Regions from separate parts of the Arthrobacter sp. 2MCAF14 genome, predicted to be linked through region 1. Evidence: predicted binding sites of a transcription regulator. Region 1 holds the regulator's gene; the other holds the start of a gene.

Region 1 (9,338 bases):
TTCATCCTGCGTTGAATGACCTGCGTTGCGCGCTTGTACTTCGGCTACCTGCGGGCAGATGGCGATGTCGCCCAGCATGCCCTGCGGAGTCGGCTTCCCCGGCGTCCCCGGCGTCAACTCATCCATAGGAACAGACAGGACATCGGTGGCGCCGGGTTCGTCCATGAGTTCAATGTGGAGCTTTTCCATCGCAGCTTCATCCACCAGGAGGATGGAAAGTTCGGCCTGGGGGTGAATGTAGAGCCGCTCGAAGATGAAGCGTGAGAGCGTCACCAATTGTGCCTCGTCCACCTGGACGCCGGACTCGTTGTTGACCTCGATGCTCATCGGTGTTCTCCCCGTTTGTCGTGGATCGGCGTGTGCTGTGCACGCGCCCGGTGCTTTTCATCCCATTTGCTGTACGCGATCACGATGTCGGCGACCAATCGGTGCCTGACGACGTCGGACGCGTCCAGCATCGTAAAGTTCACGTCGTCGATCCCGCTGAGGATTTCCTGGACGATGCGCAGCCCGGAGGTGGCACCGAAGGGCAGGTCCACTTGGGTGATATCCCCCGTGACAACCATCTTGGAACCGAAGCCGAGCCGTGTCAGGAACATCTTCATCTGTTCCGCGGTGGTGTTCTGCGCCTCGTCAAGAATGATGAACGCGTCGTTGAGCGTGCGGCCGCGCATGTAAGCGAGCGGTGCTACCTCAATGGTCCCGGCGGCCATGAGCCGCGGGATCGATTCCGGGTCCATCATGTCGTGCAATGCGTCGTACAAAGGGCGCAGATACGGATCGATCTTGTCGCTCAGCGTCCCCGGCAGGAAGCCGAGGCGCTCTCCGGCTTCGACGGCCGGCCTCGTGAGGATGATGCGGCTGACTTCCTTGAGCTGCAGTGCCTGAACAGCCTTGGCGACGGCCAGATAAGTTTTGCCCGTGCCCGCAGGGCCGATCCCGAAGATGACGGTGTTGTCGTCAATCGCGTCGACATAGTTTTTCTGGTTCAGCGTCTTGGGGCGGATGGTGCGCCCGCGGCTCGAAAGGATGTTGTGGGTCAGGACTTCGACGGGGTTTTGGAGGGACTGGCTGCGCAACAAGGACACGAGTTGCTGGAGCACGTCCGGGGTGATGACCGTCCCCTTGCCGACCAGGCCGCGGACTTCCTCCAGAAGCCGCATGATCCGGGGAACATCGCTCGACGGTCCGCTGAAGGAGAGCTCGTTGCCGCGCACATGAAAGTCGACGCCGGGGAACTGGGCTTCGATGTAGCGCAACGCCTCGTCATGGCTGCCAAGGGTCTGAACCATCTGATCCGAGTTGTCAAAGATGACAACTTCCGTCCGGGCGCCCGGGACAGAGTGTGGGAACTCGGCCGGACCTGTGTCAACGCTGCCGGCCTTGGGCCGCCCGTTCAATGATTCTGTCATAGTGCTGGCCTTGCGGCCTCTGCTCCTCCGGCTTGGTGATGTCCATCGATTTTCTCCGATGTCCGTCTGCTGGATGGGCGCACGATCGCGGGCCTCGGATTGCTTTCAATCCTACGCCAGCCAGTCTCCGGGGTGGTTCCAGACCGTGCCCGGCGGGGCCGCGGACGGCCGATCCATGCCGCTTTGGTATCAACTCGGCATCGACCTCGTATCAATCGGATTGCAGTTGGCCGCCGGGGTATCGAAACGCCAGCCGGGGCCCTGGAGACTGTGACAAGCTGATTCATGGGCAAAATGCCCCTGTGCCCGGCCACCGGGCGCATGACTCCCCCGCAACACCGCGGCCGAACACGAGCAGGAATCCACCATCACCAGGCCAGCCGTCACTCCACACGGCACACGCATCCGGAAACGCTCCGCGATGCTTGTGACCGCTTTGACGGCTGCCTTGTTCCTGTCGGGCTGCATTGCCGATCGCACGGGACAGGGATCCACGACTCCGATCCCCACACCGACAGTTGCACTGCAGACGGTGCCGGACAGCAATGCTCCGCTCGAAACAACCCAGGCCTCAAACAAGATCCCCGTGTATTGGATCGGGCGTAGCGACACGGACACCTTCCTGTACCGCGAATTCCGTGACAACCCTGGCAACGAGAACCCCATCACCACGGCCCTGCGGATCATGATGTCCCAGAAGCCGTTGGATCACGATTTCTTCACGCCGTGGCAGAGCCCAGGCAGCCTGGCGACCTCGATTTCCGGTAAGAACGTCGTCACTGTCGATGTTTCCCGCGACGCGTTCAATTCCAATCTCGACGCCGGGATGGCACAGCGGGCGGTCCAGGAACTCGTCTATACCGCCACCGCAGCGGCCGCAAGTTCAGGACTGATCGATTCAGGACAGCAGATCAAGGTGACCATCCTGGTGGACGGGCACACGGACTACATGGCATTCGGGCAGGTCAAACTAGGCGATCCGATGGTCCGCGACGCGTCCATGGTGGCACCGGTGTGGATCATCGACCCGCAAGAGGATCTGACCTTGCCTGCCGGTCCGGTCAAGTTCAACGGCCGGAGCACGGACCCCTCGAAGAAACTGCATTGGCAAATCCTTCGCGAGAACTCAAACGGCGACAAGTCCTCCTACCTCGCCGGGCAGACCACTGCTTCTACCGTTCCCGGACAAGGTGGAGCCTTCAGCCTCACAGTGGGGCTCGGAGCGGGCCGCTATGAATTGCGGGTTTCCTTGGTAGGACCCAACGACGCCGACGTCGCGACGGATACCCGTACTTTCAGCGTTCGCTGAGGCCGTGCGCTGATCCAGGACGTGCGCCGCGGGCTACCAACGCCCCAGAATGTCACTGGCCAGCACGACGGCGGCGGGTCCCGCCGTCGACGACCGAAGCACGTGGTGGCCCAAGAGCGCGGTGACGGCGCCGACGTCGCTGAGCTTCGTCACTTCGCGCGGTGAAATGCCACCCTCCGGGCCGACGATGAGCAGGACTTCCCGACCCGCTCCGGTATCCGCGTCGAAAACCTCGGCCTGCCACTTCTCCAAGACATCCCGCAGCGGACGTTTCGCGTCCTCATGCAGGATGATCGCCAAGTCAGCCGCGGCAACCGCTGCAGCCAGGCCAGAGCCGTCGACGGCGGCACGCACCTCGGGAATCCACGCGCGCCGCGCCTGCTTGGCGGCTGCCGTGGCGACGGACTGCCACTTCGCGTGGGCTTTGGCCGCCCTGTCACCCTTCCAACGGACGATGGAACGCTCCGCCTGCCAGGGCACGACGGCGTCGATCCCGAGTTCCGTTGCCGTCTCGACGGCAAGTTCGTCACGGTCGCCCTTCGCGAGGGCCTGGACCAACACGAGCCGCACGGTTGGTTGGTGCTCCTCCTGGACAGCGGTGGCAAGGACTGTCAGGGTTCCCTGCCCGGATTCGGTCACGGTGCCCGTGAGCCGTTTTCCGGCACCGTCGGCAATATCGACGGCTTCGCCGATTTCCAGGCGCTTGACGGTGACAGCATGCCTGGCTTCGGCGCCGTCGAGCACGAAAGTGTCTCCAGGGCCGAGCCCGTCAAGCGTTCCGGCTGCTGTGAAAAATACGGGGTTGCTCACCGCTATAGGTTACCGAGCTTGTCCCGCAGCTTCGCGAACATACCGCCGCTGGCCACAAGCTTGCCTTCGGTGAACTGCTCTCCGCGCAATTTTGCCAGTTGGCGAAGCAGGTCTTCCTGTGCGGCGTCGAGCTTGCCGGGCGTCTCAACGTGCAGGTGCACCTTGAGGTCTCCCCTGCCGTAGCCGCGGAGATGGGTGACGCCAAGTCCACGCAGGGTGATGACTTCGCCGGACTGCGTGCCGGACTTGACGTCAATCTCCTGGGGACCGTCGAAAGTCTCAAGCTGCAGCTCAGTACCCAGTGCCGCGGCAGTCATGGGAACGCTCAGCGTGGCGTGAAGGTCGTCGCCTTCGCGGATGTAGGTGGAGTCACTGTTGACCCGGATCTCCACGTAGAGGTCACCGGGAGGACCGCCCGCGGGACCTGCTTCGCCTTGCGACGACAGCTGGATGCGGGTCCCCGTAGCGACGCCGCCAGGCACCTTGACGGTCAGTGAACGGCGGCTGCGGATGCGGCCCTGACCGTTGCACTCATTGCAAGGATCCTTGATGATCGAGCCGAAACCTTCGCACGATCCACACGGTGCGGCTGTCATGACCTGGCCGAGGATCGAGCGCACAGCCCGCTGGACCTGGCCCGAGCCGCCACAGATGTCGCAGCGCTCCGGGTGGGTGCCCGGACGGCAGCATGAGCCTTCGCACGTGGGACAGATGACAGCGGTGTCCACCTCAAGCTTCTTATTGACACCAAACACGGCCTCACGCAAGTCGATGCGAACGCTGATCAGGGCGTCCTGCCCGCGGCGCATACGTGATGCGGGGCCCTGCATGCCGCCGCCTCCTCCGCCGAAGAAGGTATCGAAGATGTCCTGGAAGGCGAATCCCTGGCCCGCGTATCCTCCGCCGAAACCGTTGTCGGTCCCGTTCTCGTTGCCGGTGGCGTCGTAGACGCGGCGCTTCTGGGGGTCGGAGAGGACCTCGTAAGCGTGGGTCACCGCCTTGAATTCCTCGGCTGCACCGGCCCCGGGGTTCACATCGGGGTGCAGCTTACGTGCGAGTTTGCGGTAGGCCTTTTTGATCTCCTCGCCGGTTGCTTCCGGCGAGACGCCCAGAACGTCATAGTGACTGCTCAAAGTCGGTATCTCTTCCTTGTTTACGGTTCCACTGCGTTTCTTGCGAGGCGCCTTCCAGCCGAGGCTGTCAGCCGCCCAGAATGCGGGAAAGGTAGCGTGCGACGGCACGGACGGCCGCCATGGTGTTGGGGTAGTCCATGCGGGTGGGTCCAAGAATGCCGATCTTGGCGCTGCTGCCCGGACCGTAGCCCGTGGCAACCACCGAAGCCTCCGAGAGGCTGTCATAAGGGTTTTCGCGGCCGATGCTCACCGTGACGCCGCGAGGGTCTTCCGCCATATCCGACAGCAGCCGCAACATGACGACCTGCTCCTCGAGCGCTTCGAGGACCGGACCGATGCTCAGCGGGAAGTCCACGTTGGAGCGGGCCAGGTTTGCCGTGCCTGCCATGACCATGCGCTCGTCGCGGCTCCGCTCGGCAAGCCTTTCCAGGCCGTGGGCAAGGGCGCCTGCAAGGTTGCGAAGGGTCGGCGGGCACAAGGCAACCACCGAGGGCAGGACTTGCGGCATGAGGTCGAGCTGGGAGCCGGCAATGCTTCCAAGGAACCGCGCGCGCAAGGCCATGAGCTCTTCGTCGGTGGCGTCCGTCGCTGCGTGCACAACGCCCTGTTCCACCTTGCCAGAATCGGCGATCAATACCACCAAGACCTGGCGCGGTGCCAAAAGGACAAACTCAATGTGCCGGACGCGCGCGCGGCTCAGGTGCGGGTACTGGACGACGGCGACCTGGTTGGTCAGTTGGGAGAGGAGCCGGACGGTGCGCTCAAGGATGTCCTCAACGTCGTCGGGTCCCTCAAGCAAGGAATGGATAGCCCGGCGCTCGGCAGCCGAAAGCGGCTTGACCTCGGAGATGCGGTCGACGAACAGGCGGTAGCCCTTGTCCGTGGGAATGCGGCCGGCACTCGTGTGCGGTGCGGCTATGAGGCCTTCTTCTTCCAGAAGTGCCATGTCATTGCGGATGGTGGCGCTCGACACTCCCAAATGGTGCCGTTCAACCAAGGCTTTGGAGCCGACGGGCTCGCGGGAGTGAACGTAGTCCTCCACGATGGCGCGTAGCACTTCAAGCTTGCGTGGTTCGCTCACTGCCCACCTCCAATCAACATTTCAACAATTAGCACTCAACATGCCCAAGTGCTAACAAGTCTAGTATGAGCCACCTCGTTGTTAGCATTGGTACCGCTCGCGGCGAACATGATTCCCGCGCGGCCGTGGGTAATGCCACGGACCATCAACGATCCCCCTAGCGCAAAGTGGTGTGAAGACCGTGTCTTACGACAATTGGGGCCCGCAAGACCTCTCCTCGCCTGCCAAACGGCAACTGCCTGAGGTGCCCGTTGAACGCGGGATGGTTCTCGAGGACGTGCAGTCCGGTTGGGTCGGGGCCGTGACCAGGGTGGAAAAGTCCGGAGGCATGCACATTGTGGTGCTTGAGGATCGGCGGGGAAAGGCCAAATCGTTCCGGCTCGGCTTCGGATTCCTCCTGGAGGGACAAGCAGTGAAGCTCGTGCCGCCGGCTCCACGCGCCGCGGCCGCCAAGGCCGCGGCGCAAGCAGGCAGGACGGCATCGGGATCCGTCCGCGTCGCCGGCCAGCGGGCCCAAGTCGCCAAGGCGAGCCGGATTTGGGTGGAAGGCAAGCACGACGCTGAACTGGTGGAAAAAGTGTGGGGAGATGATCTCCGGGTGGAGGGCATCGTCGTCGAGCCCTTGCACGGCGTGGACGATCTCAAGGCGGCCATTGCCGGGTTCTCCCCCGGCCCGGGCCGCCGGCTCGGAATCCTCGTGGACCACTTGGTACCGGATTCGAAGGAGTCGCGGATTGCTGCCGACGCCATGACACTGCCGGGCGCCGCGGGAAACGTCCTGATCGTAGGACATCCCTACGTGGACGTCTGGCAGGCAATCCGGCCCAACGTGTTGGGGATCGAGCAATGGCCAACCATCGCGCGTGGCACGGATTGGAAGACCGGCATCCTGAGGTCGTTCGGCTGGCCGCATGAGACGGCCGAGGACGTCGGGCTGGGTTGGCAAAGGCTTCTTGGCGCCGTCCACAGCTACGCCGACTTGGAGCCCTCTTTGCTGGGCCGCGTGGAAGAAGTGATCGATTTCCTGACTGTTCCGTGACGATTGCGTGCCCCGGGCAGAGGAGTTGGTCGGCTGATCGCGTGCCGAGCAAGTATTCTGGGACAGCAACACTGCACCGATTGATACTCGAAGGAAGATACTGTGGCAGACAACGCTCCTGACGATCGGGATGGCACCTCGGGCCAGTCCCAGTACCACGGCGTTCCTGCCAACGCGCTGCCCTTGACCGCCTCGGAAGACCGGCAGTGGGCAACACTGGCGCACTTCGGCGGGATCCTTGGCTGCGTTCCTTCGCTTCTGATCTACCTGATCTTCCGCGAACGTGGCCCCTTTACGGCACAGGAATCCAAGGAAGCGCTCAACTTCACTTTGCCTCCGACGATTGCCGCAGTGCTCGCCAACGTCCTTGTCTTGCTCCCGGTGGTGGGAAACCTGTTCGCTGTCCTTGCCACGGCGATCTGGGTCGCCGTGACCTGCTTCTCGGTGTCAGCCGGAATCCGCGTCAACCACGGACAACCGCACCGCTACCGCTTCAACCTGCGCTGGATCAAGTAGCCGGTCTTCGCGGGTTCCGATGCCGGCTCCCGCGCCGGGCGCTAGCGCCTGCCGCTAGTCCGGAAGGATCCGGCGGACCACGGCGTCCGCGAGTAGCCGGCCCTTGAGTTTCAGGACCAGCCGTCCTTGGAAGGCCGCTCCAGGCTCAACCAGGCCGTCTGCAATGAGGCCTGCGACGGCGTGGCGGCCCACCTTGCCGAGCGCGTCGACTTGAAGCCCGGTGCCGAGCCGGGCCTCCAGCATGATGCGTTCCACTTCCCGGGTTCCGGCGTCGAGCGTTTCACGTCCAGCGGCCGGAGACACCCCGCTGCCGAGCCTGTTGGCATAGGCTGTGGGGTGTTTGACGTTCCACCAGCGGACGCCGCCCATGTGGGAATGCGCACCGGGTCCGATGCCCCACCAATCGTCTCCCCGCCAATAGGCTAGGTTGTGTTTGCACGCCTGTTCGGGAGTGCGGGACCAATTGCTGACCTCGTACCAGTCCAGACCGGCGGCGCTGATCAGCTGATCGGCGAGTTCGTATTTGGCGGCGTGGTCGTCGTCGTCGATGCCGGGAACTTCTCCGCGCCGGATCTGCGCCGCCAGCTTGGTGCCTTCTTCCACGATCAGCGCATAGGCACTGATGTGGTCCGGACCGTAGGACAGCGCTGTCTCGAGGGAGGTCCGCCAATCAGCCATGGACTCGCCGGGAGTCCCATAGATGAGGTCGAGGCTTACAGCAAGGCCGGCGTCGCGCGCCCATTGGACCACCAAGGGGACCCGGCTGGGAGTGTGTGTACGGTCCAGGACCTTGAGCACGTGAGGGACCGCCGACTGCATGCCGAAGGAAATCCGCGTAAAGCCGGCGTCTGCGAGCAGCTGGAGGGACTCCGGCGTCACAGAGTCCGGGTTCGCCTCAGTGGTGACTTCCGCTCCCGCTTCCAGGCCCCAGTGCCCGACGGCGGCCGTCAGGATGCGTGCGAGATCTTCGGCAGGCAGCAGGGTCGGCGTCCCGCCGCCGAAGAACACCGTGCTCAGGTGCCGTTGCGGCAGCCCGGAGGCTTCCATGGCCCGGACGGCGAACTCCACTTCCGAAATGGCAGTAGACGCGTAGGCGTCCTGGGAGGCACCGCCGCCAAGCTCGGTGGCGGTGTAGGTGTTGAAATCGCAGTATCCGCAACGGACGGCACAGAAAGGTATGTGGACGTACAGTCCAAACTTGCGTGAATCGACGCCGTCGAGCACCTGCGGCGGCAAGAGTCCGTCCGCAGGTGCCGGATCCCCGAGGGGAAGAACGCTAGGCACGGATTTCCCCTCGTGCCCGTCCTGCGCGCGCCATTACAGTGCGCGCCTGTCCCGTGGTGTCCCGGGCGAAAAGCCGCATTACTTCTTGGCCTTGTCCTTGGATTCGTCGGTGGTCAGGGCTGCGATGAACGCTTCCTGTGGAACTTCCACGCGGCCCACCATCTTCATGCGCTTCTTGCCTTCCTTCTGCTTTTCCAGAAGTTTGCGCTTACGGGTGATGTCACCGCCATAGCACTTGGCAAGGACGTCCTTGCGGATGGCGCGGATGCTCTCACGGGCAATGATCCGCGAGCCGATGGCGGCCTGGATAGGCACCTCGAACTGCTGGCGGGGAATGAGCTCGCGCAGCTTGCCTGTCATCATGACGCCGTAGGCGTAGGCCTTGTCGCGGTGGGTGATGGCACTGAAAGCGTCAACCTGCTCGCCCTGGAGCATGATGTCCACCTTGACCAGGTCGGCGACCTGCTCGCCGTCGGCCTTCCAGTCCAGCGAACCGTAGCCGCGGGTCTTGGACTTGAGGATGTCGAAGAAATCGAAGACGATTTCGGCCAGCGGAAGGCGGTACCGGATTTCCACCCGGTCTTCGGAGAGGTAGTCCATGCCGCCCATGACGCCGCGGCGGCTCTGGCACAGCTCCATGATGGCGCCCACGAACTCATTCGGCGCCAGGATGGTGGCGGACACCATGGGTTCGCGCACCTCCGAGATCTTGCCGGTGGGGTATTCGCTCGGGTTGGTGACGTGCAGGACCCGC
Region 2 (5,158 bases), on a different contig from region 1:
GCCGAGAACCACACGTGCCGGCGTCGTTTGGGCCGCAGTCGTCGTGGGCTTGCTCGCGCTGATATTGCTGATCATCTTCATCCTGCAGAACCAGCAGCCGGTCAACGTCTTTTTCCTCGGGCTAGCGGTCACGGTCCCCCTGGGCATGGCGTTGTTCATCGCCGCCGTCGCCGGAGGCGTCCTCGTAGCCGCGGCCGGTGCAGTACGGATCATTCAGCTCCGGTCCGACGCCCGCAAAATACGAAAGACGCGCAACAAGCCGAATCCAGAGTGAGTCGCAACTACGTAGCTCGTCCTGCGTTGGCCTGTTGACAGGGCGTTTCCGCTGATTGAGGCCGGGCCATCGGGGCGATCATTAGCAGATCAAGAAGGCAGAGCTGTCTGGCTACCCGGCGCCGTCAAGGCAATCGATGCCCGCAGCAGAAGGCCAATCAGAGCCAAGCGGTTAGCCCGGCCCGCGCCTTCGTTGGTTCACACCGATACCCTCGTCCCCAACGTGGTCGACTGGCAGAGCGCGGCTCGGAAACTTACCGAGGCGCGGAGGCCACCCGTGCGGTAAGAACCTGACCTCACGCGTCACGTCATGCCTCATCCTTCCCGAGCGATCATGAAAGACCGGAAGGGGCTTGGCTATTCGTGGTTCTGATGCTCCATCGTCGCTGGGCGGGTTCTCCGCGCAACCAGGGCCCTTTGCGCCGGTCCCGATCCAAAACTCCGTTCGGCGCTACCCCGTCGCTTATCTCCTCGCGAACTGCCGCTATTCGAGGTCGGCGATGATGCGTCCGGTGCGGTCCGGCGTGAGGACGGAGAAGAGCACACCTGCCACGGGGCCGATGATTCCAAGCGCGAGGCGAACGGGACGGTGCCGGCGAGGGTGGGTGCGAAGACGGGGGAAGACTCCGGCGCCAAGGCCACGTCCTAAGTAGTAGCTGGCGCTGGAACCGGTGGAGCGGATGCGGGTGGGGAAGAATTCGGACATCCAGACACCGAGGACGCCGAATCCTCCGGCGCCGCCGGCGCACATCATGAGTGCCCACAACGCGGGGGCTGTCCAGAACGCGCCGGTGATGTGCGCTTGTCCCGAGGTGAGCAGGGACAGGAACCAGACGAAGCCGACTGTTCCGAAGAGGCAGGCTGCCGTGAATGCGTACTTGCGGCGGATGCGGTCGGAGATGAAGCCGGTGGTCGAGTAGGTGATGATCGTGGAGACGTAGCCGAGAAGCACGATCAGGCTCGCGGTGTCCAGGGGCAGTTGCTGGGTCTTGAGCAGATAGGGGGACAGGTAGGCGCCCACCGAGTTGGTGGTCAGGAACATCGCCGTTGAAAGGATCATGAACAGGATGGTCCCGTAGGCGAAGCGGGGGCGGAAGATGTCGATCACGGGGACTTTGGAGCGGCGCAGTTCCGGCGGGAGGGTGCCGTTCCTGCGGTGTTCCTGGTAACTGAGCCATTGCTTGGATTCGGGCAACAGCTTCAGTGACGCCGCCCCGATCACGAGGCTGATCAGGCCGATCGCGATGTAACCGGCCCGCCAGCCCAGGTCGTGGCCTAGGGTGGACACGAACAGGTAGATGAGGCCTGCGGTGAGGATTTCGCCGACGAAGTACATGGACTGGATGCTGCCGCCCATGGTTCCGCGTTTCTTGGTCTGCCAGCATTCGGTGAACATCGAGAACGAAAGCCCGACCGAGGGTGTCCCCGAGGGTGCCGAAGACGAATCCGCCCAGGATGGAGGCGAAGCCTTGCACCGTGGCGACCGTGATCAGGGCGATGGTGGAGACGTGCAGGCTGTCGGAGATGTGCGCGAGCGGGAAACCGATCAGGTTCAGCTCGGCGCCGTCGAACAGGGTTCCCAGCAGGGCGAAGGCCAGGATGAACCGGATTTCCCTGCGGGTGTAGAACGTGGAGGTGCCGCCCGAGGGTGCGGCACCTGCTGCGGAGGCCGCCGGCGCCGGGTGGTCCTTGAAGGCGGGGGCGGTCTTGTTCAGCTCGCCATGCGGGAGTCCTCCTTCTCCAGCAGCGGTGCTGGGGGGTCGTCGTTGACCAAGATTGGAGAGAGTGAAACTTGGGGGGAAGGATGGCGGGCGCTTGGCCCGCCATCCTTGGGATCGGCGAGATCAGGCGGGAACGGTGACGCTGCCCAGGTTGGCGGACTCCAGGGCCCGTGCGATTTCGTTGCCGGCGCCTTCGGCCAAGGGAAGCAGCGGCGGCCGGACCGTGGCGTGCTCCAGGATGCCTCGGGCGACGAGGCCTTCCTTGAGGGCGACGGTGCCTTCCATGTGGGACCCACGGTGGTAGACGTTCTTGGTAACCGGCAGGAGGCGGTCGTGAATGGCGCGCGCCGCGGCGTAGTCCTTTTCCTTGCCGGCTGCGATCAGTTCCACGAGCGGCTCAGGGGCGAGCCCGCCGTAGCCAACCAGTGCGCCATCGACGTCGAACATGGTGTGCAGCAGGTACTCGTCATGGCAGGTCAGGATCTGCAGCTCCGGGTAAGTTGCGCGAAGAACGGGGATTTCGGTGTCCCAGCGCTTCATGTTCCGCACGCCGTTCTTGGTGGCGAACACCCCTTCCTGGCCGGCGATCTCCAGCTGGGTTTCCAGGTCGTAGGTGGCCTTCGTGGCGTCCGGGTACTGGAAGAGAATGAGCGGCAGCCCGGACGTTTCGTAGATTTCCTTGTAGCGGGTCTGCGGGGCGCGCTTCTGGTACCCGAAGTGCAGCCAGCCGTCGGAAGGGTAGACCAGACCGGCAGATGCGCCGGCCCCGACCGCGCGCTTGGCTTCCAGGGCGGCAACCATGTTGCCCTCCCCCGTGATGCCGGCGATGATCGGGATTTCGCCATTGACGGCGTTCTTGAATTCCCGGATGACAAGGGTCTGCTCCTCCTGGGTCAGGAAGGGCTCAAAAACAAGACGGCCCAGCTCGCGGAGGTCCTCAAGGGCCGTTTGCGGACCTGAGTTCCGCCTCGAGGCGCCGGTTGTCGGCCTCCAAAATCAGGACCATCCGGATGCCGGCAAGGTTCAAGCCCAATTCCAGAAGCTCGCCGATCCGCCGCAATGTCACAAGGTCGTTCTCGCTGTACTGGCGGGTCCCGCCCAGGGTCCTGCCCGGTTCCAGCAGGCCCTTGCGTTCGTAGAGGCGCAGGTTCTGCTGCCCGGTCCCCACGAGCTCGGCCGCAACGGAAATCGCGTACACGCCCCTCCCCCGGTCCTCGGCCTGGCCCATCGGGCACCTCCAAAATCCTTCGAAAATCAGGCTTGCCCTGACCCATATACAGTGCTATAAGAAATATATACCAGCCACCATAGATCGGCTGGGTTGACAACAAAAAAGCTGCGATCTGCAAGGAGTGACACACCATGCTGATGCGAACGGACACCTTCCGTGAATTCGACCGGTTGGCCGAACAGGTGCTCGGCACCACAGCCCGGCCGGCGGCCATGCCGATGGACGCCTGGCGGGAAGGCGAGGACTTCGTGGTCGCCTTCGACCTCCCCGGAGTCACCGTCGACTCGGTGGACATCGACGTCGAACGCAACGTCCTGACCGTCAAGGCCGAACGCCCGGACCCCGTCGGCGAGGACACGGAACTGATCGCCTCCGAACGCCCCCGCGGCGTCTTCAGCCGCCAGCTCATCCTCGGCGACGCGCTGGACACCAACGGTGTCAAGGCAAGCTACGACGCCGGAGTCCTGACCCTGCACATCCCGGTCGCGGAGAAAGCAAAACCGCGCCGCATCGAAATCGAAACCACCGGAAAACAGCGCCAGGAGATCAACGCCTGACCAGCGGCGCAGCCTCCCGGACCGGGAGCACCACAGCGGCCCACCATGTAAAGAGGGCGGTCGAGTTCACAGACCACGCCACGGCACAACCAGCACAAGGATGATGAGGCCCCGAGGATGACTCCCGCAACGATGGTCCCCGGCCGAACGGACCGGGGACCATCCCCGTCCCCGCACGTGAACACCCATCTAAAACACACACCACCGCCAACGATGAGGAACAACGGCCCCGACCTTTACGACATCCTGCATATCGCCCCCACCGCCACGGCGCGCGAGGTGACCCGCGCCTACCGCACGCTGATGCGCGGCCTGCACCCCGACACCCGGCCGGCCCGCGAACGCTAAGCCGCAGCGCCCTGGCGCCGCCTCCGTTCGGATCCCAAGGTCGCTTCCGGCGACGTCGCTGCTGATCGGACCGGTCATCTGGGAGCCGCCCGCCGGACGATCCGCGGGAATGCCGGTCCGGCAACGGTCATATCCGCCAACCGGCTACACGCTGATCCTGCAGATCAGGCGTTGAGAGCCGGAAACCACACAAGTCCAAGGAGCCCCCATGAGTGCCTGGCGCCCATACGACAACCAATTGATGCCCGCGTTCTACGAACGTTTCGAAAAGCGGTGGGGCAAAGGAACAGCGCCGTTCCTGGACCCCGAGATCCACGAACAACCCATGCCCCGGGCCCAATGGATCAACCCTGACACCGGAGCCGCGGTCGCAGTGGTGCCCATCTGGACCGAGGACCCCCAGCACCGCTCGTTCGGGGTGTTCTACCTGCCCCCGGCCGGTGACATCTGGATCCTGCGGCCCGGTTACACGAACTACCTCGAAACCGACCCCAGGAACACCGAGCAAGCCAGCCTGCGCAACGACGCCTTCCGAAAGGCCGTCGCGCACGCCAAGGAATTCATCTACGGAACCCAACCATGAAGACCGTTCCCCGGAGTACACCATGACCCCTCCACAGATCAGCCAGTTCCTCCAGGACTGCATCATCAAAGATGACACGCACGATTCAGGACTCGACGCCGATGCCTGCTACGGGCTATACGTCAGCTGGTGCTCCCTGAACCGCAAAGTCCCCCTCCCCGACCATGCCTTCCGCACCGCCCTGCGCCTCGCGGGCCTTCGCACGGAAAAGACCGGGAAGGGCAAGAAGGGAGTCTTCCAAGGCCTGCGCATGACAGGACCAGCCGCGGTGGACTACATCCTCAACAGCAACGTCTAAACCCTTGCGGACCCCCTGGTGGAGCAGGAAGTCACGGCCCGGCCGGACGCTATGACGGGTCGGACCCTGTATCCGGCTGTTGTTCGGTGTTCACGCCGCTCCAGGTTTGTAAGAAAATTGCGCGCTGCTGCTTCCCGGCAAGCAGTC

The links. The regulator HrcA, encoded in region 1, represses chaperone genes, less so after heat shock. The targets are predictions, from matches to a motif close to TTNGCACTCGNNNNNNNCGAGTGCNAA.
Region 2: AB4074_RS19960 (Hsp20/alpha crystallin family protein) is a predicted target of HrcA. The motif match lies at 3,254-3,280, and genes of this name have one in related genera.

What each region holds. Positions count from the first base shown of each region.
Region 1 is NZ_JBFRHB010000025.1:7,586-16,923, reverse strand. Features, by position in the region: gene ybeY (rRNA maturation RNase YbeY) at 1-327, opposite strand, end outside; gene AB4074_RS16390 (PhoH family protein) at 324-1,412, opposite strand; gene AB4074_RS16385 (GerMN domain-containing protein) at 1,834-2,721, shown strand; gene AB4074_RS16380 (16S rRNA (uracil(1498)-N(3))-methyltransferase) at 2,755-3,531, opposite strand; gene dnaJ (molecular chaperone DnaJ) at 3,534-4,664, opposite strand; gene hrcA (heat-inducible transcriptional repressor HrcA) at 4,732-5,745, opposite strand; gene AB4074_RS16365 (DUF3097 domain-containing protein) at 5,927-6,784, shown strand; gene AB4074_RS16360 (DUF4870 domain-containing protein) at 6,887-7,300, shown strand; gene hemW (radical SAM family heme chaperone HemW) at 7,355-8,584, opposite strand; gene lepA (translation elongation factor 4) at 8,663-9,338, opposite strand, start outside.
Region 2 is NZ_JBFRHB010000035.1:27,527-32,684, reverse strand. Features, by position in the region: gene AB4074_RS19980 (LapA family protein) at 1-274, shown strand, start outside; gene AB4074_RS19975 (MFS transporter) at 758-1,669, opposite strand; partial or broken gene AB4074_RS19970 (dihydrodipicolinate synthase family protein) at 2,118-2,897, opposite strand; gene AB4074_RS19965 (MerR family transcriptional regulator) at 2,932-3,222, opposite strand; gene AB4074_RS19960 (Hsp20/alpha crystallin family protein) at 3,357-3,782, shown strand; gene AB4074_RS19955 (J domain-containing protein) at 3,900-4,130, shown strand; gene AB4074_RS19950 (hypothetical protein) at 4,339-4,713, shown strand; gene AB4074_RS19945 (hypothetical protein) at 4,736-5,011, shown strand.